3 regions of the Desemzia sp. FAM 23989 genome follow, and region 1 is predicted to be linked to each of the others. Evidence: riboswitches for the same ligand, from Rfam matches in the RefSeq annotation. Region 1 holds a riboswitch; each other region holds the start of a gene.

Region 1 (4,245 bases):
AAAGCATTAAAATTAGACAAATTGCAATTGCCAAGCGATGAATTGATCGTTTCTGTAAAAGAGATTGAAAAATACGAAGACCAAGAAATCGTTGTACTTGAAACAGGAAGCACCGGCGAACCGATCCAAACCTTACAACGTATGGCAAAAGGCAAGCATCCGCAAGTGAATATCAAAGAAGGCGATCTAGTTTATATCGTGACTAGCCCTTCAAATGAAATGGAAGTTACAGTAGCCACTACTGAAAATATGGTTTACCGTGCTGGTGGAGAAGTAAAACAAATCACCGATAATCTGAAAGCTTCTGGACATGCTACACCGAACGATCTGAAGTTGATGATCAACTTGATCCAACCGAAGTACTTCATTCCTGTAACTGGAGAGTACCGTATGTTGGCAGCTCATGCTGACTTAGCTCATGAAGTAGGGATCTCATATAAAAATATCATTATTCCTGGCAAAGGGGATATCATGGAATATTCTCACAACCGCTTGACGATGTCTGGCCAAGTAGAATCTGGGAATACTATGGTAGACGGTATTGGAATCGGGGATATCGGAAATATTGTCTTGCGTGACCGTAAGCTATTGTCTCAAGATGGGATTCTGATCGCTGTGGTGACAATTAATCGTAAAACAAAAGAAATTACGTCTGGTCCACAAGTCATGACTCGTGGTTTTGTATACGTCAAAGAAAATACGCAATTGATTGAACAAAGCAGCGAAATGGTCCAAAAAGTCGTTGAAGAGAACTTACAGCAAAATGAATTTGAATGGGGAGCTTTGAAGCAAGACATCAGAGACTCATTAAGCAAATTCTTGTTCGATAAGACACGCAGAAGACCGGTTATCTTACCGATCATTATGGAAGTCAGCAATTCAAAACGCAGAAGATAAATTAAGGCATAGGCTAGGACATTTGTCCTAGCCTTATTTAAAACCCTTAATGGGTCGTTCAAAAAGTTTAGAGAGGACAAAATATGAAAACAGACCTTCAAAAAGAGATTTTAAAGCAGACAGAACAGTTTGTCTTTCAGTTATTGAAGAAAGACGCTTCCGGACATGATTGGTGGCATATTCATCGTGTACGTAATCTAGCCTTGCAAATGGCAGCTGAAGAACCCGGGGAAGTAGATGCTTTTATTTGTGAGATGGCTGCATTGCTGCATGATGTCCCAGATGAAAAATTAAATGAGACACCTGAAGCAGGAGAAAAAAAATTAACCGATTGGTTGAATCAGCTATCTTTAACCCACGCCGAAAAAGAGTCTCTTTTATTTATTGTGCTGAACTTGTCCTATAAAGGTGGAACCAATAAAATAGAGATGACTTCTATAGAGGGAAAACTCGTGCAAGATGCAGATCGGTTAGATGCCATTGGAGCAATCGGTATTGCCAGAACAATGGCTTATTCGGGTTCCCGTGGTCGGTTGATTCATGATCCTTCTAAAATGCCGAGAGAAGGGGTATCTTACGAAGAGTATCGATCTGGAGAAGATACAGCGATCATGCATTTTTATGAAAAATTATTAAAGTTGAAAGACACGATGAATACTCAAACAGGAAGATCTTTTGCTGAAAACAGACACCAGTTTATGGAACAGTTTTTGCAAGAATTTTATTTGGAGTGGGATGGGTTGAAGTAATCAGAGTATTGCAAATCAGAGAAATTAAGAACGTTTCAAGAGACATTTATTAGTCCTGTCTGTTATTCTTATACTGAAAAAGAATAATGAAAAAGGCAAGGTGAAGGGCTATGGAAAAGATAATTCTAAGAGAAGCGGTTATAGAAGATGCTCCAAAATTAGAAAATTATGCCATTGATTCAAATTCTTATATTGTTAAGCCAATGGATGCTTTAACCGAGAGTATGCATGAAACTGAAAAACACCCGATTTTGATTTTAAAGGGGCAGGAATTGATTGGTTTTTTTATCCTTCAACTTGGAGTAGGGGTGTCCACTTTTACAGACAATCCAAAAGCAATTCTATTTAGAGCACATTCGATTGATTTGAATTATCAAGGAGAAGGATATGCTAAAAAGTCTTTAGAACTGCTGCCCGACTATGTGCGCTATCATTATCCCATGATCAACGAAATTGTGTTGTCTGTCTCTATAGACAATATCAGCAGTCAAATGCTGTATATTCAATCAGGTTTTTCAAATACTCAACAACGGATCAACATAGGGGACAGTATAGAATTTGTATTAGCTAAAAAGTTAGACTAATCAAATCGTTTCAACCCGGAGAGCAGTATTGACAAGGGTTGAAATATTCGGTATAGTGAATAGGTAAAAACTGAATGAACGTCCATCACAAAGGGGTGCTTTTTTAAGCTGAGATTGAATCGATGATTCTGACCCTTCGAACCTGTTCGTTAGCACGAGCGTAGGAATTGTGACAGAGCACAAAAGTATGTAGTCTAATTACTCAAGTGATCTCCTCCTTTGTTGTTTGGCATTGTTCAAATTATAAAGGAGGTTTTTTTATGCGCAACAAAAAGTTTGGTGTGTGGATAGAAGGGACGATTATAGCTGCTTTAGCCATTGTATTATCGCTTATCCCAACAAATATCGGTCCGTCTTTTACAGTTTCATTAGGGATGGTGCCTCTCACGCTTTATGCGTTTAGGAGAGGTTTTGTTCCAGCAGTTTATGCTGGTTTTTTATGGGGGATCTTGCATTTTGTAATTGGTAATGCCTATATTCTAAGTCCTTTACAAGGATTTATTGAATATTTTATTGCCTTTGCCTTTGCAGGTTTCGGAGGATTATTTGCTGCTAAAATCCATTCGCTCAGTCAAACCGATCAGACGGTTAAATTGAATCTGTATATTGTTCTGGGAACATTTTCCGGTACGATGGCACGGTTCTTCTGGCATTTTGTAGCAGGTTATTATTTCTGGGGCAGCTACGCACCAGAAGGGATGAGTGCTTTATTGTATTCTTTCGTGACACAGATTTTGAGTGGAGTAATCACAGCGGTCGTAGTCAGCATCTTACTGATAGCGATCAAAAAAACAGCCCCACAATTATTTTCATCCGCAACACTTTAATACAAGATCAAAGGACGGGATATTACTATCTCGTCTTTTTTTGAAGCTAAAAAGGGTTGTCGGTCAAAATTATGATTGACTTTTTTTTCGACTAGTACATACTAAATAAGTAATGTTATCCTTTTTAGGAGACTGCATCAACCAACCCATAAGGAAGTGAAGCACATATGACAAAAAATAAAAGTGAAAGAAAGAAATCCCAGTGGAGTACCGTGATTCTTGTAATGGGAGGTTCAGCAATTGTCGGTTTAACAATTGGCTTTGTTGCAGGAGTATTTTTGGAAACTGATGCAATTGAATTAAATTTAAGTCTGTTGTTTATTGGGTTCATAGCTTTTTTTATCAGTTATTTGATACATATTTTACTTCATGAAATGGGTCATTTGGTATTTGGGTTGATGACCGGCTATGCTTATGTTTCTTTCCGAATAGGTTCCTTGACATTTGTCAAAGAAGAAGGAAGTATCCAACAAAAACGAATGAACTTACCTGGTACAGGAGGGCAATGTTTGATGTCCCCTCCTGCATATAACGAGGGTGATTTTCCATTTGTGTTATATAATTTAGGCGGAGTTTTAGTGAATGCAGTGCTTTCTATCGCACTATTTGGGCTAATCTTTAACGGTGTATTTTTTTCACCTGTCTTGACGATAATTTGGAGTGCTTTTGCATTGGCAGGTTTGTTTACAGCAGCAACCAATGGAATTCCGATGAAAATGGGAGGCATACCAAATGATGGCTACAATTTGTATTTGTTGTTAAAAAATCAGAAAAATAAATACGCTTTTTACACCCAACTCAAAATAAATGCTTTGATGACACAAGGAAAACGAGTGAAAGATATTCCGCTAACAACTCTTCAATTAGAAGGAGAAAAAGACTATTCCAATCCTTTAAAAGTCGCCATGTATTTATTGGAATATAACTGGTATATAGATCAGTTGAAATTTGAAGAAGCGAGACTATGCTTAACAGCTTTTGATCCGTATATAGAAGAAATGTCAGTGTTATATAAGAATGAATTAACTTGTGAACGCTTGTTTTTAGAGTTGATTCAAGATGCTGACCCGTTCATAGTGAAGAAATTTTATACCAATGAATTACAGAAATACATTAAAATGACGACTTATTTGCCGAATAAGAAACGGTTAATGATGGCTTATGAAGCTTTCCATCAACGAAATTACT
Region 2 (4,245 bases), on a different contig from region 1:
ATATACATTATTCCTTTAATTCTGATTTAGGAAGCAAACACTTGTGAAAGAACTAGATTTGTATAAAAATGGCTTTCCAGAATCGCGGTAATTAAATTAATTGCTATAATTAAGCTTAGATATCTAAAGAATCCACCGTTTTTCTTCATTTCTTTGGTATAATGATTAAGATGATTTTTTATGAGAAGAGTAAGGTAAATAGAGTCAACTCGTAAAAGAAAAAGTATGCCGAAAAGAATACATAGGCTTACAGCAGAAAAGCCTGTGTATTTCTTTTTGTGTATTGCAGTAAATAGTTACACGGGGTGGTTTGTTGTAAGAGAGTAAGGAAAAGTATTTGTTATTAAGAAAATTATTTAGTTAAAAAAAGAAAAGAGGACATAGAATTGAACGAAAAAATATACGATAAGAACAGCATCAAAAAAATCAAAGGGTTAATGATTGGTCTTTTAGTCATTATCTTATTGGTAGGTGGATTTTTAGTGTTTTTTGAAAAAATCGAAAATGGTTATGTAGGGGTTCGTTATTCAATGAACGGCGGAGTGAGAGATCAAACGCTAAGCCAAGGGGTTAAATTTGTCGGATTGGATAAAGTAACTCAGTATCCTATTCGCTTACAGACGGTTAAAGCAGAGAAGTTGAATTTGGCTACGGAAGATGGAAAAGCTACCCATGTATCGATTACATATGCTTACAAAGTCGATTCGAAAAAAGTTTCCGATGTGTTTAAAGAATTTGGGAGCATCAGCGTAGAAGATATTGAAGCTAACTGGTTGAAGGCACAATTGCTGAAATCATCGCGTAGTGTCGTTGCTAGATATAGCTTGTTGGATGTAACGGGATCAAAATCAACAGAAGTTCAGCAATCGATTTTAGAAGATTTCACTAAAGCAGTTGAACCTAAAGGATTCTTGGTAGAAGACGTTGCTTTTGGAGTTCCAGATGTTGATGCGGAAACGCAAAAATCCATTGATGAGATCATCAAAGCGGGTCAAGAAAAAGAAAAAGCTCTCTTGGAAGCCGATACAGCCAAAACAAAAGCAGACAGTTTAGCTTACCAAAAAGTAAAAGCAGCAGAAGCAGAGGCGGAAGCCAATAAAAAATTATCTGAATCCATTTCTGAAGAATTGATCAAGTTAAAAGAAGTAGAAGCACGTTTAGAACATGGTTGGGTTGAAGTACAAACGGGTCAGGCAATTGTTGATACTAACGAGTAGGTGATAAAAATGATTTTCTTCTTAGGTAAACTTATTTTTGCAGCGATAGTGGTCATTTTAATAGGAAACTTATTGTCTTTGCTGTTTAAAAAAGATCCTAAACAGGAAGATGATGATTTGAATTTTTAAGGACTTGTTGCAAAAAGGGAAAAGGGATTCTTGTTTCACAACACAAGCTCTCTTTTTTTCCTTTCTTTTTTCTGCCACAGCTTTTATTACTTTATATTTCTTATCTTCATTCATCGTTAGTATTATCCTTTTCATGATTTTATTTTATCATTTTGGGACATTTTATGCTTCGACCTACTTAGGACATTATCACGTTCGAACGATAAATTCTAAAATAATAAAAATGTTTAGCTTGCCATCGATTTTCTTTTCAAGTATACTGAATTAACAAAATTAAATAGTTATTTAATCCGGAGAGCCTTTTAAAGGAGGCTGAGAGTGCTAGAAGCAGATTCGTGAACCTGATCAACTTTATTGTTGCGTAGGAAGATTATAATTTTTACTATACTCTTTTTCTGGATTATTAACTGGAAAAGGAGTTTTTATTTTGTCAAAAAAAGAATATGTCTCATACGGCAGTTGCGCAGTAGGTGTTCCTGGTTCAAAAGAAGGAATTGCGGGAATTAGATTCAACTTAGCCCCGATGTCTGATAACTTTGTCGACATTATCCTCTCTTCACTTGAAAATGTAGACACTTCTATGGTGTGGAGTGAAACTGATCCCACTTCAACGGTTTACCGTGGTAGAGAATCGGCTGTATTTGACGGCGTTCGAGCGGTATTTTCTCAAGCATATCATGATGATGTACATATGAGTCTTCATATGACTATCTCGAAAGGTTGCCCGGGAGATCACGATGCAGACTACACACTTGATTATGATGATAGACGTATCAATGACCGCAACAGCCGCAAAAGATCCTTCCCAGTTGTTGGTAAATTTTCGCTGTATCCAATGGGCACTGATAACTATATGTCACTTATTGAAGAAGTGGTTAACAATGGGATTGACCGAGGTGTTTATGCTGGAAGTGGCCATTACACGACTTACTTAAAAGGTGAAGTACATGATGTCTTTGATTATTTAGAATATGTCGCAGAAAGAACAGGCAAAGATGTTAGCCATTATATTATAGAAGCCTCTTTACTCTGTAACTTACCTGAGGGGGAATCATTATGAATAAAGAGCCATTGAAATTAAGAGACTTTATTTTTATGGGATTAATCTCTGTCGCATTTGGAATTGTTTATTTAATTGCATTGTATTTAGGAGCTGCTCTAACAACTGCTCTCACTCCAGCAGGTATTGGTATTTTAGGATATGAACCTTTTTACGGGATATGGTTTATGGCACCTGTTGTTGCTCTTTACGTTCTTAGACGGCCAAGCGTGGGTATTATTACTGAAATATTTGCTGCTGTTATAGAAGTTGTTTTGGGAAATGTTTTTGGTCCCATTGTTATAGTCAGTGCCTTTATTCAAGGTTTAGGTGTTGAATTGCCTTATATGTTTACGAAATACCGTCGCTATAATATGAGAAATTCAATGGTAGGTGCCGTTTTGGCTACCATTTTCAGTTTTATCTGGACTGCATTCAGAAACGATTATGCTTCACTTGAAATTTCTATCGTTATCGCTATCTTTGTTATTCGTTTAGTAAGTTCACTTATTTTTACTGGGTTTATTGCGCATAAAATTTGTATTGCTTTGGACAATACGGGGCTATTGAAATCTTATGGTGTCAGTCATGAAAAAGGGAAATAATCATGGACTTGTTGTTGAGCAATTAGAATTCAATCTAGAAGATAGCGTACACTTTTTGGATATAAGTTTTTCAATCAATCCTGGAGAAATTGTGCTTCTAGCGGGTGCAAGCGGATCAGGAAAAAGTACACTAGCAGGTGTTCTAACAGGATATTATCCTGAAAGTGGCGGCACATTAAAATCCGGCACAATTTCTGTTTCTGGACAAGACCTATTATCTATGGACAATCAGGAATCTATGAGGTATATATCTGCATCATTTCAGAATGCCCGACTAGCATTTGCTATGGAAAATCTCTATCAAGAATTAATTTTTTGCTTAGAGAACAAAGGTTTTGATCCTTCATTAATGGATGAAATGGTTAAAGAACACGCAAAGAAAACAGGTGTTACCGAATTGCTTGAACGTTCTTTTGATGCCATGTCTGGTGGAGAATTACAGCGATCAAACTTTTCATGTTTGGAAATCATTGATCCACTCGTCTATATATTAGATGAACCATTTTCTAACTTGGATGATCAAAAAGCAAACGAACTTCAAGAAACAATTTTAGAACTAAAAAAACAAAATAAAATCATTCTAGTCATCGATCACCGTCTTGATAGGTGGCAATTCGTTGACCGAATGATGGTATTAAGTCGAGTGGGGCAACTTCTAGAGACAAATATCTCACTTAATCCACTTTCTACTAACGATCAACTCCTACTTGAACAAGAAGGGTTATTATCAGAACTAGAAAAACCTCTGCAACGAGCAGAAGTATCAAATAACTTGGAGCCTATTTTTCAAATCGAAAATATAACGATTAAACTAGGAGAATATAAAACAAAGTGGCTGAAAAAAATGTGGCATCCTTACCGCATTTTAGTAAAAAACTGCAACATGAAGATTTATCCAGGAGAATTAATTGCATTACAAGGAAAAAGTGGATCCGGTAAATCAACTATTTTTCAGACGATTCTGGGGGAATATCCTTTTGACGGGACTATGCATATGAAAGATTTAAAGTTTGATTCTAAGAATAGGAAAGATTGGCTTTCTCAAATTGGAGTTGTTTTTCAAGATCCTTCTCTTCAATTTTTAACAACTTCATGTTTTGACGAATTGAATATTGGAGTGCAAGCTGTTTATCCTGAAAAGACTGAAGAAGAAACTACAAAATTAATCACTAATCTCTTGAAGCGACATAACTTAGAAGATCAAGCTTCTACTTCACCATGGCTTTTAAGTCAGGGTCAACAACGCCGATTAGCA
Region 3 (4,245 bases), on a different contig from region 1:
AAGTGATCTCGTATATTTTGAGTGCGTTTTACTTTAGAGAATTCTATATTTGTTATATGATAATCATGTAAACACTTATAGGAATACAGGAAAAACAAGAAGTGAGAGGAGCACGAATAGTATGAAATTAACAAAATTGATGGACATGGGAACCGATTATGCTCAAGATGCATACGATACAGCGAAAGACTATTTACCTTCCACACACCATATGCACCATATGGCTAAACCAAGTATGAAGACCAAAGCCAAACTTGCTAAAGGGGTTACTAAGGCGATGCCTGCCAAGGTAAAACATATGGAAGTGGCTAAAATGATTGCTCTGCCTTTAGCAGGTGCACTAGTTGCCTTGTTATTTGCGCCTAAGTCTGGGAAAGAATTACGTTCGGATATTAAGGATAAATTTACCGACGTTAAAGATACTGGAATGGAAAAAGGGCAAGAATGGAAAGAAGTAGGAGTAGAAAAAGCACAGGAATGGAAAGAGGTCGGCGAAGAGAAAGCTCAGGACTTAAAAGAAAAATATTCTGACGAAATGGAAGCTCCGCATGGAAACGTTCATGGGACATCAGCAGAACCTAATGAAGATCAAACGATTCCTGCAGATAAGTTGGATGAAACTCTCAACGATTTAGATTATGATTCTGAAAAAGATCTATTAGATGAGAACCAATAAAAATAAACAAAAAGATGGAGTCAAGAAAAATTCTTGACTCCATCTTTTTGTTTATTTTACTTTAATCACGATTTTTCCTCTTGTATGACCTGTTTCACTTTGTTCATGTGCTTTACGTACCCCTTCTTCTGTAAAAGGGTAAGTTTGACTGACTATGGCTTTGATTTTTCCACTGGTAAGTAAATCAGCTAAGGTTTGCAGGCGTTCGCTTGTGGGGGTCATACTGAAAATAATTCCTATCATCCCTAATTTTTTTAATGTAGTTTCATCCGGTTCTTGTACTAAGGAAACTAAGCGCCCGCCTTTTTTTAGAACAGTGAAACTTTTTTCTTGAGTTTTGCCTCCTAAAGGGTCTAGTACGAGATCGACATCACTGACTGCTTTTTCAAAATCCTCTTTGTTGTAATCAATGAAATAGTCCACGCCTAGAGAAGTAAGGAATGCTTTGTTTTTCTCACTGGCTGTCGAAATAACGTAAGCTTTGTAATGTTTAGCAATTTGTATAGCCAATGAGCCTACTCCGCCAGCCCCTGCGTGAATCAAGACTTTTTCATTATCCCTTAATTGTCCTTTATCTATTAAAGCTTCCCAAGCGGTTTGTCCAGCTAATGGAATTGCAGCTGCTTCCACAAAAGAGAGTTTATCAGGGATTTTAATCGTTACTTCGGCGCGAGATCGGGCATATTCAGCGTAAGTTTTGGATGCATTAGCAAATACACGATCACCTGGCTTTACATTCGTGACATTTGTACCAATTTCACTTACGATACCAGCGACATCACCACCAAGCACCATAGGAAGTTTGCCGCCCATTTTACCGGAACGTCTTTTGCAATCAACGGGGTTAATGGAGAAAGCATGAACTTCAATTAATACCTGATCATCTTTGATAGAAGGCTTCTCCATTTCCATCTCTCTTAATTGATCAGCTGACCCAAATTCTTTAATCGCGATAGTTTTCATAAAAAGGTACTCCTCTCTCTGATTGGTTCTCTAGTTATGATTACTTTAACACTGCTATCTTAAGACCACAAATAATGAGGCTTTTATACTTTAAAAGAGAACGATAAGCGGTGTATTAAAGACAGTAAAGTGATTGATTAAATTTATTATCTATAGTAAACTTATAAGTAATTAAATGTTTTGCAGGGGGACATAATCGTGTTGAGAAGGTTAAAACCTGACCCTTTGAACCTGTTAGTTAACACTAACGTAGGGAGCACAATCGTACATATGTATTCTAACGACTATATTCGTACTGAGCTCTCCAATTTTATTTGGGGAGCTTTTTCTTTTGTAAAACGCTTAATTGCGGGGGGACACAGTCGTGTTGAGAAGGTAAAACCTGACCCTTTGAACCTGTTAGTTCATACTGACGTAGGGAGCAAATAGTGAGTTTCTTATACACTTTTTTGGCTTCTGCATATTTGTAGAGCCTTTTTTTGTGCTCACGTTCTATAAAGGAGGATTGAGATCAGCCTATTTGAATAAGCTAGAGAAACCAAGGAAAGGGTGTAATAAATGTTATCAAGAGTCAAACAAACAGCTCCTTTAGTCCATTGTATCACTAATTATGTGGTGGCAAATTTTATGGCTAATGGATTACTTGCTATCGGAGCTTCTCCTATTATGGCGGATGAAGTGAATGAGGTTGCTGATGTCGTGACAGCTGCTCAAGGAGTATTGATCAATATCGGTACCGTAAATGACCGCACTATCCAAACGATGTTGGTAGCTGGAAAAAAAGCAAATGAGTTAGGAGTTCCTGTTGTACTGGATCCTGTAGGAATCGGTATTTCAAGCTATCGAAAACAAGTGGTGCAACAACTTTTAAAAAGAATGCAGGTTGATTTGATCCGCTGCAATGCAGGAGAACTAGCCGCAATTGCAGGTAAAGAATGGCATCAAAAAGGAGTGGACAGCGGCATAGGGGCGATGCCTGTTTCCAAAGTAGCGCGAGAAATTGCCTTGAAGTATCGCTGTCAAGTCATCGTCACAGGAGAAACCGATTATTTAACGGATGGTCAAGAAGAGCGATACGTGTCTGGAGGCAACGAAATTGCTACACGTATTACAGGTATGGGGTGTTTATTAAGCGCTGTTTGTACAGCTTCGCTTGCGAGTGGAAAAGAAGCCTCATTCAATCAATTAGCTACCACTCTACAAGCGTATAAACAAGCTGCTGAACAGAGTGGAAATGAAGTGGGGACATTCGCTGTACAATTTATGAATGCTCTGCAAAAGATAGCGGAGGCAGGACAATGATTGCATTAACGATTGCAGGATCAGATTCAGGCGGGGGAGCTGGGATTCAAGCAGATCTAAAAACATTTCAAGAGTTAGGGGTATTTGGGACCACAGCCATTACAGCATTAACAGATCAAAATACACTGGGTGTACATGATATTTATGAAGTACCGCCATATTTTGTGCAACAACAGATCCAAACTGTACTAGATGATTTTTCAGTAAAAGCTATCAAAACGGGGATGTTGTTTTCAGTTGAAATAATTGATGGGGTAGCTGAAATCCTAAAAAAACAAAATATACCGCTTATCGTTGATCCGGTGATGATTGCAAAAGGCGGAGCAAAGCTATTGCAAGAATCAGCAGCAAAAACTTTAATAGAAAAGCTGTTTCCCTATACCACCATTTGCACCCCAAACATCCCAGAAGCAGAAGTGCTGACAGGTATTCGTATTAAAAATACGAAAGATATAGAAAAAGCAGCACAACAACTGTTGCGAATGGGTATTCAATGTGTTGTCATCAAAGGTGGACATTTAGAAGAAGAACAGGCAATTGATAGAGTATACACTTGCGAGCAGTCTTTTCAATTGACCACCAATCGTGTGAAAACAAAAGATACACATGGGACAGGCTGTACATTTTCTGCTGCTTTAACAGCCAATATAGCGAAAGGACTATCCATGCAAGAAGCGATCGTTGAAGCGAAAAAATTTATTCAACTAGCTGTTTCTACACCGCTTTATATTGGTCACGGTCATGGGCCGACGAACCACTTTGCTTACAAATGCAACCAAGGAATATGTGAGGTAGAAGTAAATGGATAGAAGTATTTTAACTATTTATTTTGTCATGGGTACAGTGAATTGCAAAAAAGACCCATTGAAAACACTCGAAGAAGCTTTGCAGGCAGGGATAACCTGTTTTCAGTTACGCGAGAAAGGAAAAGGAGCGTTGACTGGTTCAGCCTATGTAGATTTTGCCAAAGCATGTCAAAGATTGTGTGCAATGTACCAAGTACCTTTTATTGTCAATGACGATGTTGAGCTTGCTATACAATTAAATGCTGATGGTATACACGTGGGACAAGATGATTTAGCCTTGACAGCCTTTCGGAAGAGAGTAAAAGGAAACCTTGTAGGTGTTTCAGTCCATAATGTTGAAGAAATGGAACAGGCTATAGTTAATGGAGCAGATTACGTTGGAATTGGCCCAATCTATCCAACACAGTCTAAAAAAGATGCTGCCTCCCCAGTAGGATTGAACTGCATACGTACGATACGAAAACAGTTTGGTACTTTTCCAATAGTAGGTATTGGTGG

What was found. A riboswitch is a leader RNA that binds a small molecule or an ion and turns the genes downstream of it on or off. The one in region 1 is predicted to bind thiamine pyrophosphate.
Region 2: another riboswitch for thiamine pyrophosphate. It lies ahead of ACEN36_RS10635 (YkoF family thiamine/hydroxymethylpyrimidine-binding protein); the one in region 1 lies ahead of thiT (energy-coupled thiamine transporter ThiT).
Region 3: another riboswitch for thiamine pyrophosphate. It lies ahead of thiM (hydroxyethylthiazole kinase); the one in region 1 lies ahead of thiT (energy-coupled thiamine transporter ThiT).

Annotation. Positions count from the first base shown of each region.
Region 1 covers NZ_JBGQQT010000001.1:282,917-287,161, forward strand. The annotation lists gene ACEN36_RS01280 (ribonuclease J) at 1-897, shown strand, start outside; gene ACEN36_RS01285 (HD domain-containing protein) at 981-1,646, shown strand; gene ACEN36_RS01290 (GNAT family N-acetyltransferase) at 1,757-2,230, shown strand; TPP riboswitch at 2,312-2,414, shown strand; gene thiT (energy-coupled thiamine transporter ThiT) at 2,491-3,057, shown strand; gene ACEN36_RS01300 (hypothetical protein) at 3,225-4,245, shown strand, end outside.
Region 2 covers NZ_JBGQQT010000020.1:30,094-34,338, reverse strand. The annotation lists gene ACEN36_RS10650 (SPFH domain-containing protein) at 438-1,217, shown strand; gene ACEN36_RS10645 (hypothetical protein) at 1,287-1,460, opposite strand; TPP riboswitch at 1,628-1,731, shown strand; gene ACEN36_RS10640 (hypothetical protein) at 1,698-1,892, opposite strand; gene ACEN36_RS10635 (YkoF family thiamine/hydroxymethylpyrimidine-binding protein) at 1,870-2,406, shown strand; gene ACEN36_RS10630 (ECF transporter S component) at 2,403-2,990, shown strand; gene ACEN36_RS10625 (ABC transporter ATP-binding protein) at 2,974-4,245, shown strand, end outside.
Region 3 covers NZ_JBGQQT010000002.1:918-5,162, forward strand. The annotation lists gene ACEN36_RS01545 (YtxH domain-containing protein) at 122-676, shown strand; gene ACEN36_RS01550 (NADP-dependent oxidoreductase) at 728-1,639, opposite strand; TPP riboswitch at 1,814-1,912, shown strand; TPP riboswitch at 1,980-2,077, shown strand; gene thiM (hydroxyethylthiazole kinase) at 2,198-2,941, shown strand; gene thiD (bifunctional hydroxymethylpyrimidine kinase/phosphomethylpyrimidine kinase) at 2,938-3,750, shown strand; gene thiE (thiamine phosphate synthase) at 3,743-4,245, shown strand, end outside.